Regions from separate parts of the Candidatus Enterococcus palustris genome, predicted to be linked through region 3. Evidence: riboswitches for the same ligand, from Rfam matches in the RefSeq annotation. Region 3 holds a riboswitch; each other region holds the start of a gene.
What was found. Region 3 has a riboswitch for magnesium ahead of A5821_RS05130 (LCP family protein). Riboswitches for the same ligand answer to the same signal wherever they lie in the genome.

Region 1: it holds a riboswitch for magnesium, as region 3 does, so the genes downstream of both, A5821_RS16170 (LCP family protein) here and A5821_RS05130 (LCP family protein) in region 3, are expected to answer to the same signal.
Region 2: it holds a riboswitch for magnesium, as region 3 does, so the genes downstream of both, A5821_RS01505 (phosphatase PAP2/LCP family protein) here and A5821_RS05130 (LCP family protein) in region 3, are expected to answer to the same signal.

What each region holds. Positions count from the first base shown of each region.
Region 1 is NZ_CP147244.1:3,467,407-3,471,966, forward strand. Features, by position in the region: gene A5821_RS16160 (DUF4809 family protein) at 65-457, shown strand; gene A5821_RS16165 (DUF4303 domain-containing protein) at 537-1,034, opposite strand; M-box (ykoK) riboswitch at 1,302-1,470, shown strand; gene A5821_RS16170 (LCP family protein) at 1,602-2,516, shown strand; gene A5821_RS16175 (FAD-dependent oxidoreductase) at 2,675-4,009, shown strand; gene A5821_RS16180 (helix-turn-helix domain-containing protein) at 3,999-4,560, shown strand, end outside.
Region 2 is NZ_CP147244.1:318,287-322,846, forward strand. Features, by position in the region: gene A5821_RS01495 (ABC transporter ATP-binding protein) at 1-812, shown strand, start outside; gene A5821_RS01500 (ABC transporter ATP-binding protein) at 829-2,670, shown strand; M-box (ykoK) riboswitch at 2,834-3,001, shown strand; gene A5821_RS01505 (phosphatase PAP2/LCP family protein) at 3,202-4,560, shown strand, end outside.
Region 3 is NZ_CP147244.1:1,084,333-1,088,892, reverse strand. Features, by position in the region: gene A5821_RS05140 (FtsW/RodA/SpoVE family cell cycle protein) at 1-6, opposite strand, end outside; gene A5821_RS05135 (FtsW/RodA/SpoVE family cell cycle protein) at 3-1,184, opposite strand; gene A5821_RS05130 (LCP family protein) at 1,181-2,107, opposite strand; M-box (ykoK) riboswitch at 2,398-2,567, opposite strand; gene alsS (acetolactate synthase AlsS) at 2,986-4,560, shown strand, end outside.

The sequences.
Region 1 (4,560 bases), 1.4 Mb from region 3:
GTGTCTCATTAGCGTTTTGCTTTTGATATAATGTGTTTAGAAATAGAAGGAAGGAGTTGTACAGATGAAAAGAGCGATAATCACTAGAACGGTCAACTTATTAGATGGAGGCTGTAATGCTTGCGGCATTATTGAAGATGAAAATTATACATTGAAATTAGATGAAGAAACAGTTCTCTTAGAAGCTTTGACGGTCAACACGTTGCTAACTGCGATTGTGTTAAAAAATGGTTACAAACGCGAATATCAAATGGATGAGATTGATGATTATACATTATATAAAAAAGCTGATTATCAAATCACACTTAAAGAAGAATATGATTTTCTGACTTATTCAAATGAGGCAACAAAGATCGAAACAAATGATCAGATCAGAGATGAGAAAAAATTAGCAGAGAAAGTAAATGAAATTCTGGTAACACTTTTTAATTTGGAAGAGTTAGCATTTTCTTTTTAGCTGGTGAAGACAAACTTCAAGAAAATAGAAAAGCCTGCTTTTGCAATCTGTTGTGAGACCCAAAAGTTAGGCTTTTTTATTATTCTATTTGAAAAAGTTCAGACATTCCGATTTTTTCAAATCTTTCTTGTGAGTCAGATGGATTTTCATCATGATCGTAAACCAATACCTTGAAATCTTCTGTTTTAGGAATACGCTCGAATGATTCACTATCTGTTAAGAGCACTATTTGCTGACAAAGCCAGTCGAGAACTGTTTCAATATCTTGTTCGTCTTCCACCCAATCGTCAAATAGATGAAGAGTGGCAAAACGTTGATTTTCATCCCAGTCACGAGCATTATATTTCATTTCTTCTAACTGTGATGAAGTATGACCTTTACTTGTATAATAATCGGTTGTTTCTTGCCAAAGGTCTACGGTATTAAAGTAAAGGTTGATTTCACCTTCTTCATAAATAGTGCAGTCTAAAGCAAATACATAAAAGGTATCATCAGAATGATCTAATAGAAAATTATCGATACTATCTGTTAAAAAGCTGAAAAAGAATTCTTGTTGTTTCTCTAAAAAATTTTCCATATTTATCCTCCCAATGTTAGGTCCTTTAAACATTGAAACAGATAAACCCTTGTCTGTCTATGGAAAGTTACGATTTGATAGAAAATAGCTATTATTTAAGAAAATGTAAAGATTTTTTAGTTTGGAATATTTGTTTATTATGTAGGGTATCTAATGTAGCTTTAGATGTAATGTACTTTCAATTAAATAACATAGTTGTAAAAGTGAGTCTCTTATATAAAATTTAATTTGACTTTGTGATACGATACGCTTATAGTTTAAAATGAATTAAATACTTGTTAGGTGAGGCTCCTATATAAACATAGGCTACTGCTCAGAAATGTCGAAAGACAGGCACGGGTAGGACAGAATTCGTCGAATTAAGGCGTTTTCCAAAGTAGCTAAAAGCAATGCTTTTTACGTTATATAGTGCTAAAACTCAACGAAGAGAAGATCATGGTAAGTTATAAGTAAGTGGCGAATGCCATGTATTTAAACTTTGTAATCTAATCCCTTCGCTGAGTTTTCTTGGTGCGGGGATTTTTCTTTTATCCAAGAAATGAATAGAGCTGTAGAAAGGAATAAACAATGAAAAAATCTGTAAAAATAATGATTATTACCCTGTTATCAATTCTGCTGGTGATTGTAAGCGCAGGCTGTTATGCGGCGATTTCCTTCCAAACAGCCAAAGAGGAGAGTGAATCAAAACTTCCTAATAAGAACCAAAATTTTACGGGTGATGAACAAACGAGTGACAAAGAACTAACGGTCATGGTCGTTGGGAATGACTCTAGAGATGATGATGAAGACCAAGGACGCTCAGATACGTTGATGGTCGCTCACTATGACGGGAAAACCAAACAGCCTAAATTGATTTCAATCATGAGGGATAGCTATGTAACGTTCCCTGATGGCGGGCAAGATAAAATAAATGCAGCCTATGCATATGGCGGCGCACAAATGACAAAAGATGTCTTGAAAACCAACTTTGATTTACCGATCAATTATTATGTTGTCATGGACTTTAAAGAATTTAGTGACATCATTGATGAACTTTATCCAAAAGGGGTAACAATCGATGCTGAAAAAGATATTAACTTAGATGGTGTGGATATTCTGAAAGGAAAGCAAACCTTGCATGGGAATAGTTTATTGCAGTATGCTCGTTTTAGAATGGATGAAGAAGGCGATTTCGGTCGAATCAGACGCCAGCAGCAAGTGATGGATGCGCTAGTTGAGCAATCTAAAGATTTGATTCCAGTCTGGGAACTTCCTCAAGTTGCTGGGAAAATGGTCGGCAAAATCGATACAAATGTACCAACAAGTTTATTGATCGATTTGGCGAAGGATTTTCTTTCTGGAAAAGTGAAGCCCTTAAAATCACTTTCAGTTCCAGTAGAAGGATCATGGAATTTTAATGATTATACGGAATCAGGAAGCGTGATCGAACTTGATGAACAAAAAAATGCTCAAGCAATTCAAGATTTTATGAAAGATAAGTAAAATGGAATCATACAAGTGAACGTGATCTGTCTGCTCTTTTTATACTGAGCAGACAGATCTTTTTTTGTCTATGAAATATATCAGCTTATTTCTATGCGTTAAGAGTAGGGGTATGCTATTCTTTAGGAAAACGGTTTACTTAGAAAGAAGGTTTTACTGTGAAAGTCGTAATCATTGGTGCTTCATTTGCTGGAGTATCAGCTGCTTTAGCGATCAGAAAAAAATATCCCACAGCTGAAATCCATTTAATCGAGAAACAACAAACCATCGGCTACTTACCAGGCGGTATCAATCTTTATTTTAATGAGAGGATCGACCCGATCGAAACGGCTCAGTTTATTTCGGAACAACAATTAATCGACAACGAGATTACTTTGCTGATGAGTGCAAAAGTAGTTGGCATGGACTCAAAACAGCATATCATCAAATATGAAAAACAGGATGAAGACTTTTTTATGTCATTTGATAAATTGATTTTAGCAACAGGTTCAAGTCAATGGTCGCAGAAAATTCTTGGTAGTGATTCAGAAAAGGTTTTAAAATATAAATTTTTACCTGGGGTGTTGGATGCGATCAACCACTTAGAAAATAGTAATAAAGTAGCACTGATCGGCGGTGGTCAAATTGGCGGAGAAGCAGCAGATACGTTGCTAAAAAAAGGCAAAGAAGTGCATCTGTTTGAGCGGATGGATTATTTGCTCTTTAAGTATTTCGATGAAGAAATGATTCAGCCGGTACAAGCTGAAATGGCCGCTCGTGGTGTGATGTTTCATTTTGATGAAACCGTAGAAAAAGTCACGGATACGGACGAAGGTCTTTTGATCGAAACAAAAAAATCTGAATTAGTATGTGATAGTGCTATTTTTGCGATGAATGTTCGCCCTGACTTAGCTTATTTAGATGAACACATCAGAACACACACGGACCAGACCGTTTTTGTGAATGAGTATTTGCAAACGTCCCAAGCAGATATTTTTGCGATCGGTGATTGTATTCAAGTGCCGTACAGTTTGTCTAAGGAAACATTTTACATCCCATTAGTGAACAATGCCGTAAGAACGGGACTAGTTGTTGCTCAAAATCTTGTAGAAGCAACTACGCCATTTGTCGGCTCAATTCGGACGATCGGGACAAAACTTGTGGACTATTATATAGCGAGTACAGGATTGACGGAAGCAGAAGGATTATTTCATGACCAGCCTATTTCGGTTGCTCATGTTCAGCAAAAAAGCTCTTTATTTTCTGGTAGTGAAACAATTTTCGGTAAAATTATTTATGAAAAAGAAAGTCATAAATTATTAGGTGCGCAATTGGTTTCAAAAGCGGATATCTTGGAGAAAATCAATACATTGGCACTTGGAATCCAAACGGGGCAAACCTTAGAAGCTTTTTATCAAAAAGATTTTTTATATCATCCTTATTATTCCAACGTGATAGATATCACGAACCAGCTAGGTTTTGAAGGTTTGTGGAGTGAAGCGGATGAAGATTGAAGCCTTATTAGATAAAAAAGAAGCAAGAGAAATTGGGATTTTAAAGAAGGTGATCTTAGCTGGTGGCCGGATCAAGGATACTGAGTTATTGGATTATTCAGGAGTATCAAAAGCTTCTTTTGAAAGTGATTTAAAAGAGCTAGGCTATTATTTGAAACCATACGAAAAAGACTGCTCACTGTTTTATGACGGGCAATGGGTGGCGATCCATATGTCAGATCAGTTTTCTATTAGTAAGGTTATAGAAGATTATGTTCGAGCATCGATCAAGTTTCAGTTGATTGATTATTTATTTCATTATCGTGAATTTACGATTGCTCAGTTGACGACTAAATTTATGATCAGCGAGTCTTCTTTATTCAGAAAAATCAAAGAGTTAAATTTGTTGCTCAAAGAATTCGATCTTAAAATCCGCAATGGTCAATTAAAAGGGGAAGAGTTGCAGATTCGTTATTTTTATTTTCAAATTTATTGGTTTTTGACACCTTATGAAGTCCATCAGGAAAAAACATTGACCGTTCAAAATCTGAGGATCATCGAAGCACTAGAAA
Region 2 (4,560 bases), 770 kb from region 3:
AAACAGAACCAACGATCAAAGATCCAGAACAACCTAAAGATGACCATGACTTCAAAGGTGAAGTGAAATTTGAAGCGGTAGAATTCCGTTACGGCGATGCGGATGAAGATGTCTTACATCATATCAACTTTACGGCAAAACCAGGTCAAACAACAGCGTTGATTGGTTCAACAGGTTCAGGTAAATCAACGATCGTTAACTTGATCCCACGTTTGTTTGATGTAACAGGTGGACGAATTACGATCGATGGCATCGATATTCGTGAGATGAGTTTGCATAAATTACATGAAATCATTGGATTTGTGCCGCAAAAAGGGATCTTATTCTCAGGTGATATTGCCTCAAATATCAAATTTGGGGATGCAAATATCTCGGATGAACAAATGCGAAAAGCAGCTGAAATTGCTCAAGCTGAAGAATTCATCGATTCAAATGAAAAAGGCTACGATCGGGAAATTTCTCAAGGTGGAACGAACGTTTCTGGTGGACAAAAACAACGATTATCCATCGCTCGTGCCTTAGCGAAAAATCCTAAAATCTTGATCTTTGATGACTCATTCTCAGCACTGGATAATAAAACAGATGTGGCGTTGAGAAAAGCCTTATCTGAAAATATCAAAGGTGCGACGCAAATCATCGTTGCTCAAAAAATCTCTACGATTCTTCACGCAGATAATATTATCGTATTGAACGAAGGTCGTGTTGTAGATCATGGAACACATGATGAATTAATGAAATCATCCACTGTCTATCAAGAAATTGCTCAATCACAATTGAGTAATGCTGAATTAGGCATAGAAGAAGCAGAGTAGGGAGGAGCGAAGAATAATGGCAGAACAAACACAAAATCGCCCTCGTGGCGGACGCGGACCTGGGCATGGCGCTCCAGTGGAAAAAGCCAAAGATTTTAAAGGAACACTAAAAAAATTAATCTCCTATATTGGTGCTTATAAAATACCCGTTTTCTTTGTAATGATCTTTGCAATTGCTTCAACCGTATTTAATATTTGGGGTCCAAAAATTTTATCCCAAGCAATCACAGAATTGTTTAATGGTTTAATCAAAAAATATCAAGGAACTGGCGGAATCGATTTTAATAAAATTGGTGGAATCTTACTCTTTATGTTAGGGCTCTACTTAGTGGCATCCGCTTTTGGGATCATTCAAGGTTGGATCATGTCAACGATTTCGCAAAAAATCACATATCGCATGCGTAAAGAAATTTCAGAAAAAATCAATCGTATGCCAATGAATTATTTTGAGAGTCGTACAACGGGTGAAGTCTTATCTCGTATCACCAATGATGTGGATACTCTAGGTCAATCACTAAACCAATCGATCACACAGCTGATTACATCAGTATTCACTATCATTGGTGTTATTGTCATGATGCTATCGATTTCTGTGCAAATGACAGGTATTGCGATTTTGATCGTCCCAATTTCAATGATCTTAATTTTGATCGTTGTGAAAAATTCGCAAAAATACTTTAAAACACAACAAGAATATCTTGGCGTGATCAATGGTAAAGTAGAAGAAACCATCGGTGGTTATAACATCGTACGTCTATTCAACGATGAAGAAAATTCACTTACAGAATTTAAAAAACAAAATGATGTCTTATTCAAATCAGCTTGGAAATCCCAATTTCTTTCAGGTTTGATGCAACCGATCATGAACTTTGTTGGAAATTTAGGGTACGTTGCAGTAGCGATTTTTGGTGGAATATTAGCTTATAATGGCACGATCACGGTCGGAGATATCCAAGCGTTTATCCAATATGTTCGTAACTTAACACAACCTATTGCCCAATTGGCTCAAGTATCAAACTTACTCCAATCAATGGCAGCAGCAGCTGAACGTGTTTTTGAATTTCTTGAAGAAGATGAAGAAGCACAAACAGTACCAAATCCAGTTAAAATCGACAAAGCCAAAGGGATGGTCGATTTTGAACATGTTCGTTTCGGGTATACACCAGACAAAATCATTATCAATGATTTCAGTTCACATGTTGATCCCGGCCAAACAGTGGCAATCGTTGGACCAACTGGTGCAGGTAAAACAACTATGGTTAAATTATTGATGCGTTTTTACGATGTAACATCTGGCGCAATCAAAATCGATGGTCATAATATCAAAGACTTTAATCGTGCAGATTTACGTAAAAATATTGGGATGGTTTTACAAGACACTTGGTTATTTAAAGGAACCATCATGGAAAACTTACGCTATGGTCGTTTAGATGCAACGGATGAAGAAGTCTATGAAGCCGCGAAAGCCGCTCACGTTCATCACTTTATCCAAACGTTGCCTGGTGGTTACAATATGGAATTAAATGAAGAGTCTTCCAACATTTCCCAAGGTCAAAAACAACTTTTAACAATTGCCCGCGCAATCTTAGCTGATAAACCGATTTTGATCCTTGATGAAGCAACATCATCTGTTGATACCAGAACAGAAGGCTTGATTCAAGGTGCTATGAATAATTTAATGGCTGGTCGTACGTCATTTGTTATTGCGCACCGTTTATCAACGATCAAAGATGCGGATAAGATTTTGTATATGCAAGATGGCGATATTAAAGAACAAGGAACACATGAAGAATTACTTGCTCAAGGCGGTTATTATGCGTCACTTTATAACTCACAATTTGAAGAGTTAGATGAGTAAAATAGAGTATAGCAGAAGCAATCATCAATCCTATTTTGATGATTGCTTCTGCTTGTTTATTGATGCTATCTTTTTCAGATTTTAAATTAAGAAAAACTAAAGAGTCATAAAATAACTTGAAAAAATTTTTTTCCAGCGTTACTATTTAACAAAATAAATAGATAAATAACCTTGTTAGGTGAGGCTCCTATACAAACACAGGCTATTGCGCAGAAACGTCGAAAGACGCCAATGTGTAAAACAGGAATTGTCGAATTAAGGCTTTTCATAAAATAGCTAAGAATTTTTCTTTACGTTGTATAGTGCTAAAACTCAGACGATGAGATTGATTGAAAGTCAAACGTCTTAGGGAAAGCATGTTTGGCTTTTTTCTTTTGGTAAATAAGAGTCAACTGTATGCCTTTAGATGATTCACTACTGTCAATTAAGAATCAAAATTTTTTTAGTTGTATGATATTCCTGTGAAAAGTACTTGGAAATAATCTTTAACTTGGTTGTTTTACTGAATATATGAATGAAGGGATTTATCACATGTATACGTTGAAAGAAAAGAAATTTACTCCAGCAGTTTTAAGTGTCGTATTTTTTTCATTGCTAACCTTTTTAGTTGTAAAACAAGAATCATGGTTTGTTCAGTTAGATTCAGCGATTTATCACTTTAATTGGAAACCGAGTCAATTACTGACCAGTATTGTGGATTTAGTTGCCAAAAGTGCTACGATCATGCCGATTTTTGTTGTTAGCTTGATAGTCTCATTTATACTTTGGCGAAATAAACATAAGTTATTGGCAGTTTGGCTAAGTAGTAATGTCTTAGTAGTCAGCGCTTTTGGATTTGTCTTAAAGCAGCTTGTGGCGCGGCAGAGACCAAATGTAGAACAGTTGGCTGAACGAACTTCCTATAGTTTTCCAAGTGGGCATTCGCTCTTAGCCATGTGCTTAGCTTGTTCGATGATCATGATTTTACAAACCGTTTATTCAAAGGAAATGAAGCATTACAAGTTTTTTAAAAACACTTTGATCGTGTATGTTCTTTTGATTGGATTGAGCCGGATTTATTTACGAGTTCATTATCCGAGTGATGTGCTTGCAGGTTTTCTTTTAAGCTATACTTGGGTCAAGTTCTCTTTTGTTTTCTTGCAAAGAGTGTACCTTAATAGAGAATTTTCTACTCCTATTGCTAAAAAAAAGTTCATTCAAAGAACTATTTTAGGTACGCTAACAGTGCTTTTACTAGTCGTTGCTGGAGCTTCAGCTTATGGTGCTGCGGTGTTTCAAAAAGTCCAAAAAACTGCCGATAAAATGTATCAGCCACTAAATCGAAAAAATAAAGCCGCAGAGTTAGGAAATAGTGAACCTGCGAGTTTCTTACTGTTAGGTATCGCAAATGATTCTAAACGCAAAACAGATTTTCGAGCAAATACGATTATGGTGGTCACCGTCAATAATCAATTGAAGAAAACTACGATCACAAGTATTCCCAGAGATGCTTATGTCGAAATCATTGGGAAAGATGGCGTCTATGACAAAATCAATCATGCTCATTCCTTTGGTGGAGACGAGATGATGATCGATACGGTTGAACATTATTTAGATATCCCAATCAATCATTATTTTGTGATCAATATGGATGGTTTAGCAGCTTTAAGTGACGCAGTTGGCGGTGTCACCGTCAATAATGATTTTGAGTTTGATGCAGAAGGAATTCATTATCCAAAAGGGGAACAGCATTTAGGCGGCTGGGAAACATTACAGTATGCGAGAATGCGCTATGAAGATCCTTTAGGCGATTACGGCAGACAAAAGAGGCAGCGAGAGGTAACGATTCAGCTTACCAAAGAATTAACTTCGATGAAAAGTGTTTTTCGTTATCAAGAATTACTCGACGTA
Region 3 (4,560 bases):
TCTCATGCCATACCTCCCTGTTGCCTAGTGGTTTCTCTAATCTCTGTAGCGCGGGCATTCAAAGCGATGCCAAGCGTAATACTCAGTATCAGTAAGCTGGATCCACCATAACTGATGAAGGGGAAGGTCAATCCAGTCATTGGAATAAAACCTAACAAACTACCTACATTTACAGCGACTTGAAGTAAAAGTAACATCCCGCAACCAATATAAAGATAAGAATAATAAAGATTTTTTGATCTTATTGCAAGTAAGAATAAGTGAGCAACCATAAAGAATACTAAAAATAAAATCCCTAAAGAAAAAATCAAGCCCAACTCTTCGATACAAATAGCAAAAATAAAATCTGTATCAGGAGCTGGAAGGAAGCCTTTTTTCTGAATACTATTGCCTAATCCTAATCCCCAAAAACCGCCATTATGCATAGCATAGTAGGCATTTGACGTTTGAAATCCTTTACCAGTTGGATCGATAAAAGGGTTTTGCATCACTTCAAAACGTGTCACTAAATACCCGAATTTTTGTGGCATCCAATTGGTTGGAATCGACAATAAAAGAACTGTTCCTAACCGTTTTATCGCAACAAAACCAATTAAAGCTATCGACATAAACCAAGGAGAAAGTCCACTAGATAAAAACAAGACTAAAACAAGAATGAAAATCATTGATGCTCCAGCGATATTCGGCTGCAAAGCCACAAAAAACATAAAGAAAATAGCGACCAGCAGTGAGCGTTTATGATCCTTGAATCTAAATGGGACAAGTGTGTCCGTTTTAGCTAAATTGGAAGCCAAATAAAGAACGATTACTAAAGGAACTAACTCAGATGGTTGAAACAAAAGCACCCCCAAGTTTATCCAACGCTTGGCGCCACCAACACTGGTCCCTATAAACGGTAAAGCGATAATGGATAGGAAGGTCATGGTCAAAATAAAATACATCATTTTAGGTTTACGAAGAACCGCCAAGTTAATTCGATAAACAAAACTCATACAAACGATACTAAAAAGAAAATACATGGTTTGCTTAATTGCTTTACTAGAAGTTCCAAGATCACTATCTAATAGTTGATAAGAACTTGAACTATAGACCATTAGAATGCCAATGACGCATAAGATAAAATAAGGGATCAGAATATAAAAGTCTAAATAATGCATCTTTGAGAATCTTTTCATTTGTTTCATTTTGCAGCTCCATCACTCAAGAAGCTATGAATGGCTTCTTGGTTTTGTTTCTCGTCTATTTCTAATACACTGCCTGCATCAGTGTAATCGTTAAATGACCAGCTCCCTTTAACTGGTACAGATAATGTTTCAAGACTTTTTACGTTCCCTGTTAGAAAATCTTTTGCCAAGTCTACTAGAAGGTCAGTAGGAATATTTGTATCTAAGTAACCGACAGCTTCACCAGCAATTTTTGGAAGTTGTAAGAAGGAAACGGCATCTTTAGATTGTTTTGCCAGGGCGTCCATGACCTGTTGTTGTCTTCTTACACGACCAAAGTCACCTTCTTCGTCCATTCTAAAACGAGCATACTGTAACAATGTATTGCCATCCATAGTTTGTTTGCCTTTTTTGATGTCGACATTGTCTAAATTGATATCTTTTTCCGCATCAATCTCAATCCCTTTTGGATAAAGCTCATTGATCAATCGAATAAAATTATTAAAATCAGCTGAAATATAATAATTGATTGGTAATCCAAAAGAGTCATTGAGGACTTTTCTAGTTAATTCTGCTCCACCATATGCATAAGCTGCATTGATTTTTTCTAATCCATGACCAGGTATTGATACATAAGAATCTCTCATGATTGAGACTAATTTGGGTTGTTTAGTTTCACTATTATAGTGGGCGACCATCAAAGTATCTGCGCGTCCGCCATCTTCATCATCTTCACGACCATCATCACCAATTAACATAATTGTGATTTCTTTCATATTTGTCTGTTGATCACCAGAAAAATTAGTATTTTTGCTCTTGTTCACTTGAGATTGAGCTATTTTTTTCCCGTTATGAAAATTGATTGCCGTGTAACTCCCGATTCCTGTAAAAATCAAGAGAACAAAAAGAATCATACAAATTAAAAATTTCATTCCTGTTTTCATTTTTTATTCCTCGCTAATCATTTTAATTGATCATCAAATAAAGTTTGGCTTTAGGAATTGATTTAGATGGGGGATAAAAAGTCTATTTACTAAAAATAATGAATCACAGTAAATTCGAAATAAAAGAAGAATCTCTATACCATATCATTATGAAGAGACATTTTCTTCTTCGATTTGTAGATCCACCTCCAAAAAATTAAGAATTCTGTCAACATTATTTATCAAAACAAAAAACCTCCGCTTAGAATAACTCAGCGAAGGGGGATTGATTTCAGCACAAATAGGGCTTTTCATCATTCTCATCGTTGAGTTTTAGCACTATGAAACGTAAAAAGCAGAGCTTTTAGCTACTTTGTGAAAAGCCTTAATTCGACAATTCCTGTCCTACCCATTACTGTCTTTCGACATTTTTGAGCAGTAGCCTGTGTTTCCATAGGAGCCTCACCTAACAAGTTATTCAGATCGCTCTAAATATAGTGAATATCACTAGTAAAGTCAACTAGATAAGTATTAAGTTTTTCATAATAAGTCTAGTCCTGGATAGAGTAACGATTTTTGATCGATCGTTGAACTAGTAGGGAAACAAGCGTTGGAAAACTCGTCGATTTATACGTTTAGCCTAAATATTTTCTTTATTTTTTCTTAAACTTATATTGATATGGAGAATAAGTAAACAAGGAATATAAAAAATTGATTACAGTTTTATTTTAGCAAACAAATCATTAAACAAATAAAAGATCGCATGCTATAATAACGAAGTGATACAGGTTGATTAACTGTACTATTGTGATGGACGATTTTGTATTTTTTTTAATATTCACCCTTTTGTATAAGTGGTTTTGAAATTATGTAACATTATTTGAAAGGTAGTGTAACAGATGGTGGAAAAAAGTAGAAATGGTGCTGAAGTGATTGTAGAAAGTTTAAAAAATCATCATGTCGATTATGTATTTGGGATTCCAGGAGCAAAAATTGACGGTTTGTTTGATGCTTTAGTCGATGATGGACCTGAATTGATAGTAACGCGTCATGAGCAAAATGCTGCCTTTATGGCGGCAGCTGTGGGACGATTGACTGGAAATCCAGGAGTAGTAGTTGCGACAAGCGGTCCAGGTGCAAGTAATTTAGCAACTGGATTAGTTACGGCTACGGCAGAAGGTGATCCGGTATTGGCAATAGGCGGTCAAGTGAAACGTAGAGATTTACTAAAATTAACGCATCAAAGTATGAATAATGCTGCTTTATTTGAACCGATCACTAAGTACAGTGCGGAAATTCAAGATCCAGAGACTATTTCGGAAGTTCTAGCAAATGCTTACCGATTGGCAAAGTCTTCGAAAAAAGGAGCTAGTTTTATCAGTATTCCTCAAGATGTTGTCGATGGCGCAGTAAAATCCGTAGGCATCAAACCTTTGAGTGATCCAAAAATTGGTTCAGCTTCATCAGAGGATATTCAATATCTTTCAAAATTAATTCAAGCAGCAGAGTTGCCTGTATTGCTTATTGGGATGAGAGCCTCTACAGATAAAGAAGCTAAAGCGATCCGTGCAATCGTTGAGAAGACCAAAATCCCAGTTGTTGAAACGTTTCAAGCAGCGGGCGTGATTTCTAGAGAATTAGAGGACCATTTCTTTGGACGAATCGGATTATTCCGTAACCAACCAGGTGACATGTTGTTAAAACGTAGTGACTTAGTCATTGCTGTGGGATATGATCCAATTGAGTATGAGGCTAGAAATTGGAATGCTGAAGGAGAGGCAAAAATCATCGTGATCGATGATACTCCAGCTGAAATCGACCAATACTTCCAGCCCGAACGAGAGTTGATTGGGGATATTGCAGAAACATTAACAGTGCTTTTGCCTAGTATTGAAGCTAAAATAGTATCAGAGAAAGCGATCGATTATTTAAATACATTACATGAACGATTAGTGGAACGGGATGATGTGAAAGAACGAGTAGACAATGGTTTGCTGCACCCTTTGGAGGTCATTGAAACACTGCAAAGTATTGTCACTGATGAAATGACGGTCACTGTTGACGTGGGCAGCCACTATATTTGGATGGCGCGTCATTTTAGAAGTTATCAACCACGACATTTACTTTTTAGCAATGGTATGCAAACACTAGGGGTGGCGCTGCCTTGGGCTGTTTCAGCGGCACTGGTTCGTCCAAATACACAAATAGTATCAGTTTCTGGTGATGGTGGATTCTTGTTTTCAGCTCAAGATCTTGAAACAGCTGTGCGTAAAAAGTTGAATATCATTCATTTGATTTGGAATGATGGACGTTACAACATGGTCGAATTTCAAGAACAGCTAAAATATCATAGAGTTTCTGGTGTTGATTTTGGACCGGTTGATTTTGTGAAATACGCTGAAGCATTTGGTGCAACAGGGGTAAGAGTCAAGAATGTAGAAGAGTTGAGGGCAGCTATTTTAACTGGAATCAAA